3 regions of the Streptomyces diversicolor genome follow, and region 3 is predicted to be linked to each of the others. Evidence: riboswitches for the same ligand, from Rfam matches in the RefSeq annotation. Region 3 holds a riboswitch; each other region holds the start of a gene.

Region 1 (3,268 bases), on a different contig from region 3:
GCCCCACGACCGCGTCCGCGGGTTGATCGGCCCCTGGTCGCACCACTACCCCGACCGGGACCTGTCACCCGGACCGGCGATCGGCTTCCTCCAGGAGACCCTGCGCTGGTGGGACCACTGGCTGAAGGGCGGCCCACCGTCCGGCCCTCCCTGCGGCCCACCGTCCGGCCCTCCCCGCGGCTCCGCGGCAGACACTCCCCGCGGCTCCGTACTCGCCACTTCCGACACCTCCGTGCGTGCCGCCTCCCGTGGCTCCGTATCCGCCGCTCCCCGTGGCTCCGTATCCGCCGCTCCCCGTGGCTCCGTGGGCGCGCGTCCGGTGATGTCCGAACCGGTCCTGCGCGCGTACGTCGTCGAGTCCCACCGCCCGGACGCGGCCCGCGCCGCCCTCCCGGGCCGCTGGGTCGGCGAACCCGCCTGGCCGTCCCCCAACGTGACGAGCGTCGCCCACGACCTCCCAGGCACCCCGGTCCTGGTGCGTTCGCCCCTGCACACCGGCGTGGACGCGGGGCGGTTCCGCCCCGTCGGCGACGAGGCCGACCTGCCGCCCGACCAGCGGGCCGAGGACGGACGGTCCGTCTGCTTCGACTTCGCGGTGACCGAGGAGACCTGGGTGCTCGGGCGGCCCAGGGTGCGGCTGCGTCTGGTCCGGCCGACGCCGCGGACGCACCTGGTCATCCGGGTCTGCGACGTCGCCCCGGACGGCGCGTCGACCCTGGTCGCCAGGGGCGTACTGGACCTGGCGCCGCCCGGCCACCAGGAGGCGGCGCCCCGATCACCGAGCGACACGCAGGAAGCGGGGCCCTGTTCACAGGACGGCTCGCAGGAGGTGGCGCCCCCGGGCGGCACCCAGGAGGCGAAGGAGGCGATCGTCGAACTGGGCGGCGCCGGGTACGCCTTCCCGCCCGGTCACCGCATCCGCCTCGCGGTCTCCTCCGCGTACTGGCCGTGGGTCTGGCCCTGGCCCGAATCGGCGGCGGGCTGCACGCTCGACCCGGCGGGCAGTTCGCTCGAACTGCCGGTGCGAACCAGGGCGTCGGGCCCGGCGGTCGTCTTCGAGGAACCCGAGCAGGGCCGAGCCGCTGGGCGCGGGCGAGTCCGTCACGCTGGACGGGCCGCGCCCCGGGCGGCTCGTGGTGCGGGACGTCGCCGTGGACGAGTGGCGGCTGGAGGTGTCCCCGTGCCGCGAGGGCACGCGCGCGTACCCGGACGGTCTGGAGTGGACCGAGGACGCGACGGAGGCGTACTCGATCGCCGGGAACGACCCGCTGTCGGCCCGCGCCCGTTCGGAGCGCTCGGTGCGGCTGCACCGCCCGGATCTGCCGTGGGACACGACGGTCCAGGTGCGTTCGGAGATCTCCTGTGACGTCGGCCACTTCGTCACCGCCGACGAGATGGTCTGCACGACGGGCGGCGAAGTGGTCTTCCACCGGACCTGGGAGAAGCGAATTCCGCGGACCATGACATGAAGTGCCCGATTTGCCGCTATTAGCACCCCAATTCCCCTTGACACCGAATGCACTTGAGCTTCGAGGGGAGTGACGTGAGTCACCCTTCATCGTGCCACGGCACCCCGGCCGCGGACCCCACCGCCCTTTCCCGAATGCCGAGTTGATGCTTGGCAATAGCAAAGGATCAAGCGACCCATACATCTCAATCGCATGTCAATTGGTACGAGCAGGGAATCCACCACTTGTTTCCGACATGTGCGGTCGCATAGCTTCCGGGCCAGTCGGATGGACGCCGAATCCTGCCGCCACCCGACTTGACCCATCGACGAACCACATTTCGTACGGCAGGAGCGGGGGACCCAGGTAAGCCGCCGGGCCGGACGGCACAGCCGACCGGAACGGCTAGGGGTGAAGTCGCGTCGCCTTTCGGCGGCCGGCCGGGCATCTCCCCAGCCCGAACCCGACAGCTCACCTCGCAGGCGCCGGAGAGGAACATCGCCATGTCTGCAGCCGCTCGGCACCGCCGCCCCCGCACCAACCGCCTCGTCCGCACCCTCGCCGTGGCCGGCACCGGAGCCGCCGTGCTCGCCCTGCCGCTCCTCGGCGCCACCGGCGCCCACGCCGCCACTCCCGCGACCGTGACGACGGCCGGCACGACGCCTGCCGGGTACCCGGACAACCTCGACGGCTGGATCCGCGAATCGCTCGCCATCATGGCGGAGAAGAACATCCCCGGCACCTACAACGGCATCCACCGCAACATCATGCGCGAGTCCTCGGGCAACCCGCGGGCCATCAACCTCTGGGACTCCAACGCCGCCAAGGGCATCCCGTCCAAGGGCCTGCTCCAGGTGATCGACCCGACGTTCAACGCCTACCACGTGGACGGGACGTCGTACGACATCTACGACCCGGTCGCCAACATCACGGCCGCCTGCAACTACGCCGCCAAGCGCTACGGCTCGATCGACAACGTCAACGGCGCCTACTGACACACCCCGTCACGGAAACAGTCTTTCGAGGACGACGGCCACGCCGTCGTCCTCGTTCGACAGGGTGACCTCGTCGGCCACCGCCTTCAGCTCGGGGTGGGCGCCGGCCATCGCCACCCCGTGGGCGGCCCAGTCGAACATCGGGATGTCGTTCGGCATGTCACCGAAGGCGACGGCCCCTTCAGGCGCCAGCCGAAGGTGCTCGGCGGCCAGTGCCAGACCCGTGGCCTTGGTGATACCGCAGGGCTGCAACTCGACGGTCCCGGGCCCCGACATCGTCACGGTCGCCAGGGAGCCCACGACCGCGCGCGCCGTCGCCGCCAACTCGTCGTCGGACAGGGCGGGGTGACGCAGCAGCACCTTGCTGATGGGCGCGCACCACAGATCGTCGCGCCGCTCGACGCGGACGGCGGGCAGGGTCGGATGCGGCATCAGATACCCGGGCTCGATGAGCGTGAGGCCGCTCACCCCGTCCTGGTCGACGGCCGCGTACACCTGCCCCACCTCGGCCTCGATCTTGCCGAGCGCGGTCTCGGCCAACTCCCGGTCCAGGGTGACCGACCACAGCAGGCGGTCCGCGGCGGCGTCGTACACCTGCGCGCCCTGTCCGCACACCGCGAGCCCCCCGCGGCCCAGCGTGTCGAGCAACGGCCGCACCCGTGGCGCCGGGCGGCCCGTGACCACCAGGTGCCGGGCGCCGGCCCGTGCCACGCGCGCGAGCGCGGCGAGGGACCGGTCGGAGAGCGTGTCGTCGCCACGCAGGAGCGTTCCGTCAAGGTCGGTGGCGACGAGTGAATATGCGGGAGGAGCGGCCATGACCAGAGA
Region 2 (3,268 bases), on a different contig from region 3:
CTGCGCGAAGCTGATCTTCTCGCGCTGGGCGAGTGCGTCGATCATCGCCTCGGCGCGCTCGCCGATGCCGCGCTTGGGCACGTTCAGGATGCGGCGCAGCGGGACCGAGTCCTCGGGGTTGGCGAGCACCCGCAGATAGGCGAGGACGTCGCGGACCTCCTTGCGTTCGTAGAAGCGGACACCGCCGACGACCTTGTAGGGCAGGCCGACGCGGATGAAGACCTCTTCGAAGACACGGGACTGGGCGTTGGTGCGGTAGAACACGGCGATATCGCCGGCCTTGGCCTCGCCCGCGTCGGTCAGCCGGTCTATCTCGTCGGCGACGAACTGTGCCTCGTCGTGCTCGGTGTCCGCGACATACCCGGTGATGGTGGCGCCCGCGCCCGCGTTGGTCCACAGGTTCTTGGGGCGGCGGGACTCGTTGCGCTCGATGACGGCGTTGGCTGCGGACAGGATCGTCTGCGTGGAGCGGTAGTTCTGCTCCAGGAGGATCGTCGTCGCGTCCGGGTAGTCCTCCTCGAACTGGAGGATGTTGCGGATGGTCGCGCCGCGGAAGGCGTAGATCGACTGGTCGGCGTCGCCCACGACGCACAGTTCGGCGGGCGGCAGGTCGTGCTCGCCCGGCGGCACGTCCACGGGGTGCTCGGCGGTTCCGACGAGTTCGCGCACCAGGGCGTACTGGGCGTGGTTGGTGTCCTGATACTCGTCCACGAGCACATGGCGGAAGCGGCGGCGGTAGTGCTCGGCGACGTCCGGGAAGGCGCGCAGCAGATTGACCGTCGTCATGATCAGGTCGTCGAAGTCCAGCGCGTTCGCCTCGCGCAGCCGGGACTGGTACAGCGCGTACGCCTGGGCGAGGGTCTTCTCGAAGTCTCCCCCGGACTCCGTCTGGGAGGTGCCCCCAGCCGCCTGGGCGGCGAAGTCCTCCTCGTCGATCAGCTCGTTCTTCAGGTTGGAGATCTTGGCGCTGAAGGACTTGGGCGGGAAGCGCTTCGGATCGAGGTCCAGGTCGCGGCAGACCAGGGCCATCAGACGCTTGGAGTCGGCGGCGTCGTAGATCGAGAAGGACGAGGTGAAGCCGAGGCGCTTGCTCTCCCGGCGCAGGATGCGCACGCAGGCGCTGTGGAAGGTCATCACCCACATCGCGTTGGCGCGCGGGCCGACCAGCTGCTCGACGCGTTCCTTCATCTCGCCCGCGGCCTTGTTGGTGAAGGTGATCGCGAGGATCTGCCCCGGGTGCACCTTGCGCTCCGCCAGCAGATGGGCGATGCGGTGCGTGAGCACCCGGGTCTTGCCGGAGCCCGCGCCGGCCACGATGAGCAGCGGGGAGCCGGCGTGCACGACGGCGGCGCGCTGGTTGTCGTTCAGCCCGTGCAGGAGCGTGGCCGGGTCGATGACCGGCCGTGGGGCGCCGTTGCCGTAGTAGGAGTCCCGGGCCGGGGGCACGTCGAACTTCCCGCCGAACAGATCGTCCGGAACCGGCTCCGGAGCGTGATCGTCCTCGGGCGGTGGCGGGGGTTCCTCCTCCTGCCCGCGGGGGGCTCGGAGGTCCGCCAGGAAGCTGTCGTCAAAGAGGCTGCTCATCGCTCTCCGAGTCTAGGCCGCGCCACCGACAACCCGCCGCCGCCCCGGGAAGACGGCCCGGTTCCTGCGGCGGATCCGATCCGGGCGCGGGCCGCGCGGACCGTTCACCGTACGGAATCACCCTGTCACCCAGACGGAATCCCTCCATCAGGTCACGAAAATGTATCGGGCATATCACCCATCAACCTTCACAGGGGCCACACGAGTTGGCTAGCGTGCCGGGCAGGCCGTACGACCCCCACCGGCGAACGTCGCCGGGCCGCACGGCCTCCGCCGAGTCCGGCGCGCCCGCATGGTGCGCGGAGCCGGGGACCCACACCGACCTTGGGGTGAATCGGCCCAACCCCCGCGCGGGGAGGGGCCGTAGGGCAACCCTTCCGAACCACCCGCCCGAACCCGACAGCTAACTCGGTAGGCGGAACACGGAAGGAGTCGCCTCCCTTGGCGTCGCATCGCAAGTCACGCTCCGCGGGTACCCGCGCGGCCGGCATACGGACCCCCGCCCTGGCCACCGCCGCCCTCACCTCCGTGGCCCTGCTCTCCCAGACGGCGAACGCCGCCCCCTCCCCCGACGGCGACCGGCCGAGCGTGGAGGAGGTGCAGAGGAAGGTCGACGACCTGTACCGGCAGGCCGAGTCGGCGACGGAGAAGTACAACGCGGCCAAGGAGAAGACCGGCAAGCAGCGCAAGCAGGTCGACACCCTCCTGGACGATGTCGCACGGCGCACGGACCGGCTCAACAAGGCCCGTGAGGAACTGGGGGCGTTCGCCGCCGCGCAGTACCGGACCGGGGCCGCCGCCCCCGACACCGCCACCTTCCTGCTCGCGGACACCCCGCAGGACTACTTCGACCGGACCCAGCTGATGAGCCGGCTGACCTCGCGCCAGAAGACCGCGGTCGACGACTACGTCACCGAGCAGTCGGCGACCATGAAGAAGCGGCGGGAGGCCACGAAGAGCCTGGAGACACTGACCGAGTCGCAGGACGAACTCCACACCGCCAAGGCCACCGTCCAGAAGAAGCTCTCCACCGCGCGCCAGTTGCTGTCCAAGCTGACGGCGGAGGAGAAGGCGCGGCTCGCGGCGATCGAGAAGCGCAAGCAGCAGGAGGCCGCGCGGAAGGCGGCCGAGCTGGCCAAGAAGCAGGCGGAGCAGGAGGCGGCACGGCAGAAGAGCGACGCGTCGAACTCCACGGACTCGCCGTCGTCTTCTTCCTCTTCATCGTCTTCTTCGTCTTCTTCGTCTTCTTCGTCTTCTTCGTCTTCGTCCGGTTCCGGCTACGCCACCAAGGCCGAGAAGGCGATCGCGTTCGCCCGCGCGCAGATCGGCAAGCCGTACGTCTGGGGCGCCACCGGACCCGACTCCTACGACTGCTCGGGGCTCACCCAGGCCGCCTGGAAGGCCGCGGGCGTCAGCCTGCCGCGCACCACCTACAGCCAGGTCGAGGCCGGCACCACGGTCTCCCTCGCCAACGCACAACCCGGTGACCTGGTCTTCTTCTACGACGACGTCAGCCACGTGGGTCTCTACATCGGCAACGGCATGATGATCCACGCCCCGAAGCCGGGCGCCTACGTCCGCGAGGAGTCGATCTACTACGCCGGGGACTCGATCATCCACAGCGTGGTACGGCCGGCCTGACCCGGCAGAGATCCGCGTCCACGCCCGCGTGGCGGCGTTCCCG
Region 3 (3,268 bases):
CCAGATAGGCGTCGACACCACCCCAGGTCTGCTCCACCGTCTCCATGGCGGCCGTCAGATACGCGGCGCGCGCGTCGAACAGCGGGCTGAGCAGTTCCATGATCTCGGGCGTGTACGCGGTGTCCGCGCTGCCGCTGCGGCGCACCCGGTAGCGGCGGTGCTTGGCGTTCGACTCCAGGTAGTCGGCCAGGATCGCCTCGCGCTCCACGCCGAGGGCCAGCAGGGTCACGGCGATGGACAGGCCCGCGCGGTCCTTGCCCGCCGCGCAGTGCATCAGCGCCGGGACGCTGTCCTCCGCCAGCGCGTGCAGCACCCTGGAGTGCTCGGCGGTGCGCTCCGTGATGATCGAGCGGTACGAGACGATCATCCGGTGCTCGGCCTTTCCGTCGCCCAGCAGCTGCCGCAGCTGGCCGACGTCGCCGTCGCGGACCATCGTCCAGAACTCGGCGCCGTCCGCCGGGTCGGTCAGCGGCAGGTTGACGTTGCGTACGCCGGGCAGCGCGACGTCCGGCCCCTCCAGCTTCTGGTCGGCGGCGTTGCGGAAGTCGAAGATCGTGTGCAGGCCCAGGGAGGAGAGGAACGCGGCGTCGGACTCGGTGGCATGCGCCAGGTGGCCGCTGCGGAACAGCACGCCGGGGCGCACCCGCCGGCCGTCCGCGGTCGGCAGTCCGCCCACGTCACGGAAGTTGCGCACACCGGCGAGTTCGGGCTCGGTCGAGGGGACCTGCTGCGTCACGGAGGCTCCTTGTGGTCGGACCCCGCGACGCGGCTCGTCGACGGGCACGCCGTCGACCATACGACATGGTTTTCCCGCGGCAACGAGTTGTCCACAGGCGTCGCCCCACGGGCCCGCGGCACTTGATGACGTCGAGGCGTGAGCGCAGCCGTGGGCCCTTGTGGCATCCGATGACGGACGGCGCCGAGGACGGTCGTACCCGGCTCCTGGGCGACGCAGCGATACGGCGACCCGTTCCGGCGTACGGCTGGCGGACTCGATCCGCCGGCGTCGTATAAATGCCGCTAAACGGGCGAAATGCCTCGTGGTGCGGTGCTGTTGGCGTCCAGGTCGTCGCGGAGTCCGGTGTGCGGCCCGTGGCGCGCGGTCCTTCGACCACATCACCTCTGACCCTTATGGCCGAATTGCGGGTTATGCGATGGAGGGCGTGAGGAGCGTCATAGCCGTGACGGTGCGTCGTCCGTCATGACCACGTAATGCACAAGCCCCTTGCGGGACTTGGGAAGGCTCGCCACCCGGAGATGCACGGACGGTGACCGGGAATTCCCGTGACGGATCAACGGAAACGCGCACCGGGTGAAGCGGCTCCTTGTCCGTTCGCGTCCCGCTCGCTTACGTTCGCCACCAATCCGGACGGACCGCCGAATCCTGCCGCCGCCCGGATCCCGACACACCACTCACCCGTGCACGGCAGGAGCGGGGGACCCACCAGGCACGACCGCCTGTCCCGGTCTCCGGGACGGCTAGGGGTGAAGCCGCGCCACGCGCGGCCGGGCAGCTCCAGCCCGAACCCGACAGCTCACCTCGCAGGCGCCGGAGAGGAATTCGCCATGCCCGCGAAGGGTAAGCACCGCCGCCCCAAGTCACAGCGCCTCACCCGCTCCCTCGCCGCCGCCGGAACCGGCGGCGCCGCGCTCGCCCTGCCGCTGATCGGCGCCGCCGGGGCACACGCCGCCACCCCCGAGACGGCACCCCACGCCGCCGCGCAGCAGTCCGTCCCATCAGGCGCCGGCACCGTCGAGAAGAAGACGGGCGCCGCTGACTCCGGCACCCGGACCTACTCGGTGCGGCCCGGCGACTGGCTCGCCAAGATCGCCGAGGAACAGGGCGTCGGCGGCGGCTGGCAGCGGATCTACCAGGACAACCGTGAGGCGATCGGCGGCAATCCCTCGCTGATCCACCCCGGTCTGAAGCTCACGCTCGGCGAGCGGGCCGCGACGGGGACCGGCTCCTCGTCGTCCACCGAGCCTTCCTCCGCGAAGTCCTCGTCCGACAGGTCCGGCGGGTCCGACGGGTCCTACGGGTCCGCACAGCCGTCGACGCCGCCGTCGTCCGACACCTCGTCCGACAGTGCTCCGGTCGCCCAGAACACCGGGGCCGCCGACACCGCCGCCACCACCGGCTACGGCCTCCCCGTCGACGGCGCCCGCATCGGGACCGCCTACCGCACGGCGGGCAGCATGTGGTCCAGCGGCTATCACACCGGTGTCGACTTCGTCGTCCCGACCGGCACCTCGCTCAAGGCGGTCGGCGCGGGCACCGTCGTCTCCGCCGGCTGGGGCGGCGCCTACGGCAACCAGGTGGTCCTCAGGCTCGGCGACGGCCACTACGCGCAGTACGCCCACCTGTCACAGCTGTCCGTCTCGGCCGGCCAGACCGTGACCCCGGGCCAGCAGGTCGGCCTGTCCGGTGCGACCGGCAATGTGACGGGCCCGCACCTGCACTTCGAGATACGCACCACGCCGAACTACGGCTCGGACGTCGACCCGCTCGCCTACCTCCGCTCGCACGGCGTCACCGTCTGACGCAGCGGCACCCCCACACGGGGAGGGGCGCACCGGGAACCCGGTGCGCCCCTCCCCGTGTGGGCCCTGCGGGCACGGCAATTCTCAGCCCAACACCCCTGCCGTCCGGCCTATTCCCGCGTTGGGAATCTCTTGGGGAGTGTCTTATCTCACCGTTCGTCAACCCCTTCCTACGATCGCGTAGGTCACATCCGAAGGGGAATCATGGGCCGACGTGGCAGACGATTCGAAGAGTGACAACACAGCTGTGATCGGGTCGTACGTGGCGGTGGGGGACAGCTTCACCGAGGGCGTCGGCGACCCCGGCCCCGACGGGGCGTTCGTCGGCTGGGCCGACCGGTTCGCGGTCCTGCTCGCGGACCGCCGGCCCGAGGGCGACTTCCAGTACACCAATCTCGCCGTGCGCGGGCGGCTGCTCGACCAGATCGTGGCCGAGCAGATCCCCCAGGCGGTCCAACTCGCCCCGGACCTCGTCTCCTTCTGCGCCGGCGGCAACGACATCCTGCGGCCCGGCACCGACCCGGACGAGGTGGCCGAGCGTTTCGAACGGGCCGTGGCCCGGCTCACCGCGGCGGCCGGCACCGTCATGGTGACGACCGGCTTCGACACCCGCGGCGTGCCCGTGCTCAAGCATCTGCGCGGCAGGATCGCCACCTACAACGGGCACGTCCGGGCGATCGCCGACCGGTACGGCTGCCCCGTGCTCGACCTGTGGTCCCTGAAGGCC

Evidence for each region. A riboswitch is a leader RNA that binds a small molecule or an ion and turns the genes downstream of it on or off. The one in region 3 is predicted to bind cyclic di-AMP.
Region 1: another riboswitch for cyclic di-AMP. It lies ahead of AC27LF_RS21315 (transglycosylase SLT domain-containing protein); the one in region 3 lies ahead of AC27LF_RS00395 (M23 family metallopeptidase).
Region 2: another riboswitch for cyclic di-AMP. It lies ahead of AC27LF_RS18340 (C40 family peptidase); the one in region 3 lies ahead of AC27LF_RS00395 (M23 family metallopeptidase).

The regions. Positions count from the first base shown of each region.
Region 1 covers NZ_BAAJXA010000017.1:96,603-99,870, reverse strand. Annotated here, with positions in the region: gene AC27LF_RS21325 (CocE/NonD family hydrolase) at 1-1,366, shown strand, start outside; gene AC27LF_RS21320 (hypothetical protein) at 1,344-1,469, shown strand; cyclic di-AMP (ydaO/yuaA leader) riboswitch at 1,765-1,948, shown strand; gene AC27LF_RS21315 (transglycosylase SLT domain-containing protein) at 1,952-2,443, shown strand; gene AC27LF_RS21310 (HAD family hydrolase) at 2,453-3,259, opposite strand.
Region 2 covers NZ_BAAJXA010000014.1:68,439-71,706, reverse strand. Annotated here, with positions in the region: gene pcrA (DNA helicase PcrA) at 1-1,584, opposite strand, end outside; cyclic di-AMP (ydaO/yuaA leader) riboswitch at 1,846-2,017, shown strand; gene AC27LF_RS18340 (C40 family peptidase) at 2,026-3,225, shown strand.
Region 3 covers NZ_BAAJXA010000001.1:90,921-94,188, forward strand. Annotated here, with positions in the region: gene AC27LF_RS00390 (tyrosine-protein phosphatase) at 1-736, opposite strand, end outside; cyclic di-AMP (ydaO/yuaA leader) riboswitch at 1,405-1,562, shown strand; gene AC27LF_RS00395 (M23 family metallopeptidase) at 1,567-2,541, shown strand; gene AC27LF_RS00400 (SGNH/GDSL hydrolase family protein) at 2,789-3,268, shown strand, end outside.